3 regions of the Arthrobacter sp. UYCu712 genome follow, and region 2 is predicted to be linked to each of the others. Evidence: riboswitches for the same ligand, from Rfam matches in the RefSeq annotation. Region 2 holds a riboswitch; each other region holds the start of a gene.
What was found. A riboswitch is a leader RNA that binds a small molecule or an ion and turns the genes downstream of it on or off. The one in region 2 is predicted to bind thiamine pyrophosphate.
Positions count from the first base shown of each region.

Region 1: linked by a shared signal. The riboswitch ahead of thiC (phosphomethylpyrimidine synthase ThiC) and the one ahead of thiO (glycine oxidase ThiO) in region 2 are both predicted to bind thiamine pyrophosphate.
Region 3: linked by a shared signal. The riboswitch ahead of ABIB51_RS10410 (bifunctional hydroxymethylpyrimidine kinase/phosphomethylpyrimidine kinase) and the one ahead of thiO (glycine oxidase ThiO) in region 2 are both predicted to bind thiamine pyrophosphate.

Region 1 is NZ_JBEPOZ010000022.1:58,175-62,316, forward strand. Features, by position in the region: gene thiC (phosphomethylpyrimidine synthase ThiC) at 1-1,381, opposite strand, end outside; TPP riboswitch at 1,376-1,483, opposite strand; gene ABIB51_RS18125 (amidohydrolase family protein) at 1,781-2,881, shown strand; gene ABIB51_RS18130 (VOC family protein) at 2,963-3,838, shown strand; gene ABIB51_RS18135 (hypothetical protein) at 3,949-4,142, shown strand, end outside.
Region 2 is NZ_JBEPOZ010000001.1:279,334-283,475, reverse strand. Features, by position in the region: gene ABIB51_RS01455 (4a-hydroxytetrahydrobiopterin dehydratase) at 1-110, opposite strand, end outside; gene ABIB51_RS01450 (thiazole synthase) at 161-988, opposite strand; gene thiS (sulfur carrier protein ThiS) at 994-1,230, opposite strand; gene thiO (glycine oxidase ThiO) at 1,227-2,573, opposite strand; TPP riboswitch at 2,567-2,699, opposite strand; gene thiE (thiamine phosphate synthase) at 2,726-3,433, shown strand; gene ABIB51_RS01430 (ferritin-like fold-containing protein) at 3,457-4,128, opposite strand.
Region 3 is NZ_JBEPOZ010000008.1:123,500-127,641, reverse strand. Features, by position in the region: gene rpmA (50S ribosomal protein L27) at 1-112, opposite strand, end outside; gene rplU (50S ribosomal protein L21) at 174-482, opposite strand; gene ABIB51_RS10410 (bifunctional hydroxymethylpyrimidine kinase/phosphomethylpyrimidine kinase) at 837-2,462, opposite strand; TPP riboswitch at 2,484-2,581, opposite strand; gene ABIB51_RS10405 (Rne/Rng family ribonuclease) at 2,694-4,142, opposite strand, start outside.

The sequences.
Region 1 (4,142 bases), on a different contig from region 2:
AGAGCATCGCGGTTCCGTAGCGCGCAATCTCCGTGGCGCCGATCGCCGAGGTGATGTGGTCATAGCCCGGTGCAATATCGGTGACCAGCGGCCCCAGCGTGTAGAACGGGGCGCCCTTACAGAGTTCCTGCTGGCGCTCCACGTTTTCCCGGACGAGGTGGAACGGCACGTGCCCCGGGCCCTCCACCATGACCTGCACATCGAACTCCCAGGCCCGCTGCGTGAGCTCGGCCAGGGTGTCCAGCTCGGCGAACTGCGCCGCGTCGTTGGCATCCGCCGTCGCGCCGGGCCGCAGCCCGTCACCGAGCGAGAAGGCGACGTCGTAGCGGGCGAAGATCTCGCACAGCTCATCGAAGTGCGTGTAGAGGAAGTTCTCCTGGTGGTGCGCCAGGCACCAGCCGGCCATGATCGCGCCGCCGCGGGACACGATGCCGGTGACCCGGTTGGCCGTCAGGGGCACGTAGCGCAGCAGCACCCCGGCGTGGATGGTCATGTAGTCCACGCCCTGCTCGCACTGTTCGATCACGGTGTCCCGAAAGATCTCCCACGTGAGGGCGTTGGCCTCGCCGTTGACCTTCTCCAGCGCCTGGTAGATCGGTACGGTCCCGATGGGCACGGGGGAGTTGCGGATGAGCCACTCCCGGGTGGTGTGGATGTCGTCCCCGGTGGAGAGGTCCATGACGGTGTCCGCGCCCCACTGAGTGGCCCACTGGAGTTTGTCGACTTCCTCCGCGATGGAGCTGGTCACGGCCGAGTTGCCGATGTTGGCGTTGATTTTCACCAGGAACGCCTTGCCGATGATCATCGGCTCCGATTCGGGGTGGTTGACGTTGTTGGGAATGATGGCGCGCCCAGCCGCCAGTTCGGAGCGGACCAGCGCGACGTCGCAGTTCTCGCGCAGCGCCACGAACCTCATCTCCTGGGTGATCACCCCGTCCCGGGCGTAGCGCATTTGCGTCACCGTCCGGCCGTCGGCGCCGCGGCGCGGCACGGGGCGGCCGCCCCTCCACTCGGCCGACGCCGCACCCCGGCGGACCGCGGACTTGCCGTCGTCGAGCAGCTCGCGTTCCCTGCCGGCGTAGGCTTCGGTGTCCGCCCTGGCCTCGATCCAGGGCGCGCGGAACGGCTCCAGCCCCCGGACCGGATCGCTCCCGGGGCCCGCCGTGCGGTACACCCGGAACGGGGCGTTGCGGGTGCCGCCGGGCGAATCCGCCAGCTCGATTTCGGTCACCGGGACACGGAGGCCGTGTTCGTCATCCGTAGTGAACGCCAACGAATGGGACGCCAGCGATTGTGTAGTTGCAGCGGCCTGGACTTGGACGGGCAGGTCCTGGACTGCCTGATTGTGGACAGGGCTGTGCTGTGTCAATTGCGTATTCACGGAATACTCACTTCCTTCGCCGGCATTACCCGGACAGGTTCAACGGTCGCAGGCTGCGTCAGCCCGATCTCAGCCCCTGCTGGGGCACCCGTGTGGTCGTAGACGAAGCTACCACAGGCCGTCCGGAAGGAGGCCGCGTGACGGCGGGCTGCCCGGCCGCGGTGTGAGCGTGGCATGGTGACTCTGCCCAGGGCTGTGCCCTGCATCAGGACGGCGACGCCGGAAGACCTCCCGGCGCTGCCGGTTGAGCCGCTCTTGCTGCTAGTGCATCCGGACTCTGCCCCGCGTGGGATGGCTACGAATCGATGACCCTCTGCACGATCGCTGACGTTCCGTTCTTTACGCGAGCTGCGGTTTCGAGGAATTCGGCGGATCGTCACGCGGATTAGGCTTTAGGCCATGAGCAGCATTATCGAGTTCAGCGGTCCCATCCTGACCGCGGCGGACCAGGAGCGCCACGGGCTCTGGTCGGTGGACGGCCTGTTGACCTTCGACCGTCCGGCCGGCGGACCGGACCTGGTGCTGGACGGGTGGGTCATTCCCGGGCTGGTGGACGCGCACTGCCACATCGGGCTGGGCCCCGGCGGGGATGTCCCGGACGCCGTGGCCGAGGCGCAGGCCCTGACGGACCGCGACGCCGGCACCCTGCTTGTGCGGGACGCCGGCGCCGTGCATGACACCCGCTGGCTCCAGCAGCGCGCCGACCTGCCCCGCATCATCCGCGCAGGCCGGCACATCGCCCGGACCCGGCGTTACCTGCGCGGCTTCGCCGTCGAGGTGGAGCCGGAGGACCTGGTGGAGGCCGTACGCAAACAGGCCCGCGCCGGCGACGGCTGGGTCAAGCTCGTGGGGGACTGGATCGACCGCGACGCCGGCGACCTCGCCCCCAGCTTCCCGGCTCGGGTGCTCGCGGACGCCGTACGGGCCGCCCACGATGAAGGCGCCCGGGTGACGGCGCACTGCTTCGCCGAAGACACCCTCGACGACATGCTCGACGCCGGGATCGACTGCATCGAACACGGCACGGGCCTGCTGCCGCGGCACCTGCCGCGTTTCGCGGAGCAGGGCGTGCCGATCGTCCCCACCCTGATCAACATCGCCACCTTTCCGGACATCGCGGCGCAGGCGGACGCCAGGTTCCCCCGCTATGCCGCGCACATGCGCGCGCTCTGGGAACGCCGCGCCGAGCGGATCCTCGAAGCCTTCGAGGCCGGGGTGGCCATCTATGCGGGCACCGATGCCGGCAGCGTGATCAGGCACGGCCGGATCGTCGACGAGATCAACGCCCTGCACGCAGCGGGCCTCCCGGCCCGGGCTGCCCTCGACGCCGGAGCCTGGGCCGCGCGGCGCTGGCTGGGCGCGGAATCCATCGGCGAAGGGGCCAGCGCCGATGTCCTCGTCACGGCGGAGGATCCGCGGAGCCATCCCGCCACGCTGCGGCAACTCAAACACATCGTGCTGCGCGGGCAGCCGGTCCGGCGCGAACCATCCACCCATTAGGAATAAATTGAAGCTTCAAGTAATTTATCTTCATGAAGGGTCATCGAAGAACGGTGGCCGCCGAAGCACCGGAGCGATGACATGACCGCAGAAGCCAGCACCCAGGATCTCCTTCCCGCCGAACTCACCATGGGCACCGTGATGCTCAAGGTCGGCGACATGAAGCTCATGACCGACTACTACCAGCGCGCCCTCGGCCTCGACGTCGTCGCCGAGCAGGACGGCGGGCTCTACCTGGGCCGCCGGCAGAAGCCGCTGGTCCACCTGGCTCCGGCGCCCGGGCTCAGCATCCCCGCCCGCGGCGAGGCTGGACTCTTCCACACCGCCCTGCTGTTCGACGACCAGCCGTCCCTCGCCGCCACCGTGGCCAGCGCCGCCCAGTACGAGCCGCAGTCCTTCGCGGGCAGCGCCGACCACCTAGTGAGCGAGGCGTTCTATTTCACCGACCCGGAAGGCAACGGCATCGAGCTGTACTGGGACCGTCCGCGTGACGCCTGGTCCTGGCAAGGCAACAACGTGGTGATGGACAGCCTGGCCCTGCCGCCCCAGCGCTACCTCGAGCAGCACCTCAGCGAGGAGTCCGTTGCCGGGCAGCGCGAGGCGGAGGCCGGCGTCGGACACGTCCACCTCCAGGTGGGCGACGTGCAGTCCGCGCATGACTTCTATGTCGGGACCCTCGGCTTCGAGAAGACGGCGGGCTGGCACGGCCAGGCGCTGTTCGTCGCCGCCGGCGGCTACCACCACCACATGGCCATGAACGTCTGGAACAGCCGTGGCGCGGGCCCCCGCCGGGACACCCTGGGCCTGGGCGAGGTGCTGATCGAAGTGCCGGCGGGCGACGACGTCGGAGCCCTCGCCGACCGCCTCAAGGCCGCAGGAGTCCAGTCGCACCACACCGGAGCCGAACTGCGCTTCGAGGACCCGTGGCTTAACCGGATCCGCGTGGCGGTCCGCTGACGGCACGCCGGCTGCACGCCGGTTTCCGGAGCGGAAGCGCCGCCGCGCTGGGCTAGTCTGAAACTTGACTTTCCGCCGCGCAATGAGCGCCGAGCTAATAAGGATCACTCATGGGATTCACCGAAATCTTTGTCTCCAGCCACGATGGAGCCCTCAAGCGCGCGGCTGCGCTCGAGGATGGGGGTGCCGCGGCGCCCGGGGCGCTCCGGATTGCGGACATCAGCGACTTCGAAGTCGAGCGCCTCGGCGACCTGGCCGGGACGGCAGTGCACTCCGCCGGCGCCGACTACGAACTCGCCATGGT
Region 2 (4,142 bases):
GGCGCCTTGAAGACCGTCACCAGCCCGCCGAGGCGGTATCGCCAGTCCGGCAGGCCGGCCAGGGCGTCGTCGACCTGGACCTGGCTGAGGACGTCGTCCGTGGCTCCCATAACGGCTCCTTTTGCTGTGCGGGTTTAGCGGCCCGGGCCCGCTGCCGGACCTAGAGGAATTCCGCCCGGCCCTCCATGGCGGAGGAGGCCAAGGCGTGCTCCCGGCGCGGGATCCGGCCGGCCTTTTTCGCCAGCCTACCGGCGATGACCGCATGTTTGAAGGCCTCCCCCATCAGGACGGGATTCTGTGCCCGGGTCACGGCGGTGGCCAGCAGCACGGCGTCGCAGCCGAGCTCCATGGCAAGGGCCGCGTCCGAGGCGGTGCCGATGCCGGCGTCCAGGACCACCGGCACGGAAGCGCGGGACACTATCAGCTCGATGTTGTGGGGGTTCAGGATGCCCAGCCCGGTGCCGATCGGTGCGCCCAGCGGCATCACTGCCGTGGCGCCTAGGTTTTCGAGCCGCAGGGCCAGGACGGGGTCGTCGTTGGTGTAGGCGAAGACCTTGAAGCCGCGTCCCACGAGCTGCTCGGTCGCCTCCACGAGTTCGACGGCGTCCGGCAGGAGCGTGTGCTCGTCGGCGATGACTTCCAGTTTCACCCAGTCCGTTTCGAGGGCTTCGCGGGCCAGCTCGGCGGTCAGCACGGCGTCCCTGGCGGTGAAGCAGCCGGCAGTGTTGGGGAGCACGCGGATGTTGTGGTCCACGAGCAGCTGGAACAGCGAGCCGGCCTCGGCGGGTGAGTAGCGGCGCATGGCAACGGTGGTCAGTTCAGTACCCGACGCCAGGAGGGCTGCCCCGAGGCCGTCGAGGCTTGGCGCCCCTCCGGTCCCCATGATCAGCCGCGAACCCAGCGGGATGCCGTCGACGACGAACGGATCGGCGGTTCCCGGCGCTGCCCCGGGGGCTGCGGTGGCTGCAGTTACTACTGTTTCGACCATGGTGCTCATCCTCCTTGTACTGCCGTGACCAGTTCGACGTCGTCGCCGTCGGCGAGCGCGGTGCCGTGCCACTGGCTGCGGGGCACCACCGCGGCGTTGCGCGCCACCGCGACGCCGAGCTTCCTGCCGTCCGCGGACTGCCCGTTCGGCGCCAGCGGCCGGCCGGTGACCTGGCTGACCAGGGTACTGACGGAGGCGCCGTCGGGGACCGTGTGATCCGACCCGTTGAGTGTGATGTTCATGCGGTTTCCTTGCTGTGCTCTGGAAGGGGACGGACGTGGTGCGGGGCGGGGTGGTGGGCGGCGGCACTGAACCGGTCGGGCCGGAAGCGGGCCCAGCGGGCGTCCGCCGTGCCCTCCAGCAGCTGCCGGCAGATCCGCGCGGCGGCGGGGGTCAGGAGGATGCCGTGCCGGAAGAATCCGGTGGCGATGATCAGTCCCCCGACGTCCCCGGCGCGGCCCGGGGCCCGGTCCGCCACGCGGCCAAGCAGCGGGGCGTTGTCCGGCGTCCCGGGCCGTGCCCGCGAGGTCGCTTCGAGCAGTTCCAGCTCCGCGACCGCGGGAAGCAGTTGCTGGGCGTCCCGGAGCAGCTGGTACACGCCTCCGGCGGACACCGCGCCGGAGCCGGGGGCATCCCGGTCCGCGAGTGCGTCCTCACGCTGCGTCGCGCCGATCACCACCGTGCCGTCCAGCCGCGGAACAATGTACACGGGCACGCCGCGGACCAGTCCGCGGACCGTGGAGCCCAGCAGCGGCCGCAGATGCGCGGGCACTCGGAGCCTCAGGATGTCGCCGTGGACGGGCCGCAGCGGCAGGGCGAGCCCGGCCGGCAGGCCGCCGAGTCCCGCTGCGCCGAGGCCGTTGGCCACGATGGTCTCCCGGGCCCGGACGTCCCCTCCGCCGGCCAGGCTGACTCCGCTGACGCGGCCAGCCGCCCACAGCAGTCCGGCAGCCAGGCGGCTGACGGTGTCGCAGTGGCTGTCCGCCGCCAGGAGTTCACTGATCCGGGCGAGCAGGCGGCGGGGATCCACCTGGTGGTCGGCGGGGATGTCGAAGGCGCAGGAGATCGCCGGGCTCAGCAGGGGTTCCCGGCCGCGTGCCTCGCGGACGGTCAACGGCTCCACTGTGAGCCCGCAGGCCTGCTGCACCGTCCGCAGGTCCGCGAGCGCCCGGCGGTCGGCCGCGTCGGCGCCCACCGCGAGGGTCGGCGTCGTGACGTATCCGGTTCCGGTGTCCGGGCCGGCGGCAGTCCCGGCGGCTTTTACGGCGGCTGTCCCGGCGTTGCTTTCCAGCTGTGCCGCGAAGTCCGGCCACAGCCGCGAGGATTCGAGCATGAGCTCCAGCAGGTCTTCCTCCTGGTAGTGGAGTTCGCTCACGGGGGCGAGCATGCCAGCGGCCGCCCAGCTCGCGCCGCTGCCGGGGGCGTCGTCGATCAGGGCCACGGAGCGGCCCGACTGCCGGGCGGCCCAGGCGATGCCGTGGCCCACCACGCCGCCGCCGATCACGGCGACGTCGTAACATTCCCGGCCGGTGCCGTCCTGGGTGCCGTCACGATTGCCGGCATCGAAACTAACTGGAGTGCCCAAGAAGGATTCCTTCCCTACGCCGGTACTAACCGGATCAGGTCAAGCGGTCGGCTCTGATGCCCTCTCAGCCCCTTCGGCGCCGGACGCAATGGCGAACGGCTGCAGCGGGCTCCCGCGGTATTGCCCCAGTTTAGAGGAACTAGGCTTGGGGCATGCGCCAGGATCCCGTCCACACCCCCGCCCGCCTGTACCTGTGCACCGACGCCCGCAAGGACCGCGGTGATTTCGGGGACTTCGTGGATGCCGCCTTCGCCGGCGGCGTCGACATCATCCAGCTGCGCGACAAGTCCATCGAGGCGGCCGAGGAACTCGAATTGCTCGAGGTCCTGCGCCAGGCCGCCGGCCGGCACGGCCGGCCCTGGGCCGTCAACGACCGCGCAGACCTCGCCTCGCTGTCCGGCGCGCCGGTGTTCCACATCGGCCAGAAGGACATCCCGCTGGCGGCCGCCCGGGGCTTCCTTGGCGCGGACACCATGATCGGGCTGTCGACGCACAGCCCGGAGCAGGTGGAGGCCGCCATTGCCGCTTCCGCCGCCGGCACCGGGCTGGGCTACTTCTGCGTGGGACCCGTGTGGGCCACCCCCACCAAGCCGGGCCGCTCCGCCGTCGGGCTGGACCTGGTGCGGTACGCCGCATCGGCGGTCCGCCGCGCCGAAGCCGCGGATGACGGCACTGTAGGCGGCACTGATGGCCGCACGGTGCCGTGGTTTGCCATCGGCGGCATCGATCTGGGGAACGTGGGGCAGGTGGTGGAGGCCGGCGCACGCCGGATCGTGGTGGTCCGGGCCATCACCGAGGCCAACGATCCCGCAGGTGCCGCCCGTGCCCTGCTCGCCGCCCTCGACGCCGCGGAGGACTGACCGCGCAGCACTGGAGGGGAGGCCTACCCGGCCAGCCCCAGCTGGCGCATCCTGCTTGAGTGGCTGGCCGCCAGCTCGACGGTCAGTTCGCGGACCAGCTCCCGGGACTTTTCCTCGTCCGCACCGATCAGTCCGCCGAGGAACGCGTGCTCGAAGCTGACCCGCCGGGCCTGCGTCAGGGCCTCACCCAGCAGCCGCCTCGCCCACAGCGACAGCCGGGACGCCAGCCGCGGGTCATCGGCAAGGGCCGTCCTGAGCCGGTCCCGCAGCACCGCCGTCGCTTCCTCGTCCGCCTGGATCCGATCGACCAGGCCGCGGGTCGAGTCGTCGACGTGCCGGGCGACGGCGCGGTAGAAATCCGCGGACACGGTGTCGATCACGTAGGCCTTCATCAGGGATTCGAACCAGTCGGCCGGGCGGGTGCGTTCGTGGAAGTGGTCCACGGAGGGCTGGAAGGGCAGCATGGCCGTCTCCGTGTCCAGTCCCATTTCCTCCAGCCTGGCACTGACCAGTTCATAATGCTGGAACTCGATCACTGCGATCCGGCCTAACACGGCACGGTCGTGCAGGGTGGGCGAATACCGTGCGTCGGAGGACAGCCGTTCAAAGGCCGAAAGTTCGCCGTAGGCCATCACGCCGAGCAGATCCATAAGAAAGCTGTTGTAGCGGGCAGGATCGGCCGGGGATGTGGTCATGATCCAAGACTAAT
Region 3 (4,142 bases), on a different contig from region 2:
CGATGATCTCGCCTGCGGAAACTACCTGGCCACCGAAGCGCTTGACGCCGAGGTACTGGGCGTTGGAGTCACGACCGTTGCGAGTGGAACTCGCGCCTTTTTTATGTGCCATTTGGAATGCCTGCCTTCAAAAATTCTGGGGAATCTGCTGGAACCTGAACAGTAACGAAGAGTTACTTGATACCGGTGATCTTGACCTTGGTCAATTCCTGACGGTGACCCTGGCGCTTCTTGTAACCGGTCTTGTTCTTGAACTTCTGGATGACGATCTTCGGACCACGGAGGTCTTCGAGGATCTCAGCCGTAACCGTTACCTTGGCCAGGTCCGCAGCAGCAGAGGTGACTTTGTCACCGTCTACCAGGAGCAGTGCGGGCAACTCAAAGGTGCTGCCGGCTCCACCGGGGACGCGGTTCAGGGTAACGAAGTCTCCAACGGAAACCTTCTCTTGGCGGCCGCCTGCGCGGACAATCGCGTACACCACTGGGGAACTCACTTCTCTCGACGTTTATTACTAGATTTGCGTGCGGAACCTGGTCCAAATTGTTTGGCTGGCTCACGCTGTGCCTCTACGCCGGTGGGTTCCCCGGGGGGACCCATGAGCTATCCCGTGGACATTCGCATTCGAATAACGAATGGAGTGTCCTCAAGGTCATAACCCAAGTGTTGGCGTAAGCACCGAAGATCTAGACTACGCTAATTTTGCCTTCGGCCGCAAATGAGGCTGGCTCCGGAGGGGCCTTGCGTGATGGACGCAACTCGATCTAGGCCGAGCGCTCCCGCAACGACTTCCGGAACCGTGCCCCACTATCGTACAGGCTGGCCGGGGCGCCTGCGCTCAGGCGTGCAGCCTCGGCGCGTCGAAGAAGTCGATCTCGTAGCGCGCCGACTGCCGGAAGGCCAGAACCATGGCGTCCCGCTCGGCGGCGGAGGCCGCCCGCGCTGCCCGGTCGGTCAGGGCGATCGCCTGCCGCGTCGCTGCGGCGAAGTCCTCGTCGGCGTATGTGCGGAGCCACTCGGCGTAGGGGTGCGCTGCGGGGGCACCAGCCGCCAGGAACTGTGCGTGCAGGGTCGCGCCGACCTCGGCGTAGAGCCAGAAGCACGGCAGCGCCGCGGCCACCAGCACCCCGTAGCTGCCGGAACCCGAGGCGGCCAGCAGGTGGTCAACATAGGATTTCGTGACCGGCCCCAGCTGCACGTCCGCGGGCCGGGTGCTGAGCCAGTTCCGGTGCAGCTCCGATTCGACCTCGAGGCACTGTTGTGCCGAGCGTGCCCAGAACAGCTGTTCGGCTTCGGTGGGCGCGATTGCGGATGCCCGGGCCAGCACCCGCGAGTAGCCGTTGAGGTACAGGGCGTCCTGGGCCAGATAGTAGGCGAAGTCCTTTTCGGGCAGTGAGCCGTCGGCCAGGCCCCGGATGAACTCCAGGCCGTAGATGGCGGCGAGGTCCGCCGCGGCGCCCTTCCCGAGGGCAGCCACGAACGCCCCTTCGTCCGGTATGCGGTAGCCGGTGTTGCCCTCATCCGTGCCGCCATGGCCTTCGGCTGCGTGGGCCCCAGCGCCGTGGTCCTCGGTCAGGTGCTGCACGCGGTGGAAGTGGTGGACCGGACCGTTGCCCGTCCCGACGTCCAGGCGGTCCGAGGCGCGCAGCGCACCCTCCAGCCAGGGCTTGACCTCCCGGAGGGCCGCCTCCCAGTCCCCCACCCGGGCCTGCACGGTGGCCAGCGCCGAGGACAGTGAACATCCGGTCCCGTGGCTGTTGCGGGTGGACACGCGCCCGCCGGCCACCACCACCGTCTCCTGGCCGAGCACTCCCCCGGTGTTGATAAGCGCGTCGGGGCAGCCAACGTCGTCCCCGCCGGCGGTTCCGCCGGCGTTTCCTTCCAGGTGGCCGCCCTTCACCAGTACCGTGGTGCCGGCCAGGGCGGCGAGGCGCTTGCCTTGGTCCAGGGCTTCTGCCCAGTCGGCGGCGACGGGTTCCCGGAGGAGGATGCTGAGTTCGGCGAGATTGGGCGTGATCAGGTCCGCGAGCGGCAGCAGCGCGTGCAGGGCGGCTTCGGCTGTTTCCTGCAGGAGCCGGTCACCGCTGGTGGCGACCATCACCGGGTCAAGGACGACGACGCCGGGCCGGGTTTCTTCGACCCAGCGGCGGACGGCATCGATGACGCCGGCGTCGCCCAGCATGCCGATCTTGACGGCGTCGATGCCGATGTCCGCGCTCAGGGCGTCCAGCTGCGCGGTCAGGAAGCCCGCCGGCGGGATGTGGACGGCGCTGACGCCGCGGGTGTTCTGCGCAGTGAGGGCGGTGATCGCGGCCATACCGTAGCCGCCGTGCGCGGCGATGCTTTTCAGGTCGGCCTGGATGCCTGCACCGCCGGACGGGTCCGAACCCGCGATGGCCAGGACCCGCGGAATCCGGGGCCGGATGCCGCCCGGGGCGGCGGGCGCGGCGGGAACTGGCGGCAGAAACGCCGAGGTAGGAACAGGTGAAGCCACGAAAGACATCCCTTCGCCGGTGCTAACCGGACAGGTTCGACGGGTCTGGATCTCAGCCGGCTCGATGCGCGGCACCCCGTGTCAGTCCCCCAGCCTAGCCTTTGCGGCTTAACGACGCCGCGGGCGCGGTCCGGATCGGCGAATTGCTCCGCCGTTCCGGACCACACCCGCGGCCACGCTGAACTGTCTTGCTGCCGGCTCCTAAAGCTCCGACGCCGGGACGCCGACGCCGAGGATGATCGGCTCGTTCGCGGCTGCCGGCTTGGCCGCCGGCTTGTCGGCGGTCATGGCCGGGGCCTTGGCCTCGTGGACGGATCCGGCCGCGGACGCGGTGGTCGCCTCGCGGTGCTCCACAGACGTCTCGTTGGCTGCACCCTGGGCGCGGCTCGCGCTCCGGTTGCGGCGGACGCGGCGGCCACGGGTGGTGCCCGCCTCGGCGTCGGCGTCGACCCGGACCTGCGCCGGTGCGTTGGACGCTGCCGGTGCCTTGGCCGGCGCCTTGGCCGCGGGGGCGCGGTCCACTACGGGCCTGCTCGTCTCGGCTCCGCCCAGATTGGCGAAGGCCTCCGTCAGCAGGTCCAGGGTGAGGGCCGGAGCCGTTGATTCGTCGGCGTGATCGACGAACGGCAAGGCTACCTGCTCGCCGCCGAAGGTCAGCACGGCCGCGGGGCGTCCGGCCGCTCCTTCCGTCACGGCCAGTTCCACGGCGGCTTCGACGGCGGCCTTGCGGGCCTCCGCTTCGTGCTGGCTGGTTCCGGCAGCCGCCTCCCCGTCGTGCAGGTGGGCGGCGTGCGCGGCGGCTGCGATGTTCGCCAGGGCGGCCCGGGTTGCCTCGGCCTTGGCGTGGCGCTCGGCGTCGGTGGGCTCGGCATGGACGGCTCCGGGTGCCGGCGGAACAAGCTCCGGCGTGCCCTGGCCGCCCTTGCCGCGGCGGCGGCTCTTGCGCTCGGTCCGCTGTGCCGGCTGGTTCTCGGTCCGCGGCACGTGGTGCTCGGCAGCCACGACGTTGGCGCGGCGGTGTTCCACCGGCTCGTCGTGCGTGACGATGCCACGCCCGGCGCAGGCGTCACACTGCTCGCCGAAGACTTCCAGCAGCCCGGTGCCCATCCGCTTGCGGGTCATCTGCACGAGTCCCAGCGAGGTCACCTCGGCCACCTGGTGCTTGGTCCGGTCGCGTCCCAGGCACTCCACCATGCGGCGCAGCACGAGGTCGCGGTTGGATTCGAGCACCATGTCGATGAAGTCGATCACGATGATGCCGCCGATGTCGCGGAGCCGGAGCTGCCGGACGACTTCCTCGGCCGCCTCCAGGTTGTTCTTGGTGACTGTTTCCTCGAGGTTGCCGCCGCTGCCGGTGAACTTGCCCGTGTTGACGTCCACCACGGTCATGGCTTCGGTGCGGTCGATCACGAGGGAACCGCCGGACGGCAGGAAGACCTTGCGGTCGAGCGCCTTGTGGATCTGCTCGTCGATCCGCCAGGCCGCGAAGATGTCCGTGTCCTTGGTCCACTTCTCGAGCCGGCCCACCAGGTCGGGAGCCACGTAGGTGACGTAGGCCTCGATGGTGTCCCAGGCCTCCTCGCCGGAGACGATCAGCTTGGAGAAGTCCTCGTTGAAGACGTCACGGACCACCTTAATGGTCAGGTCAGG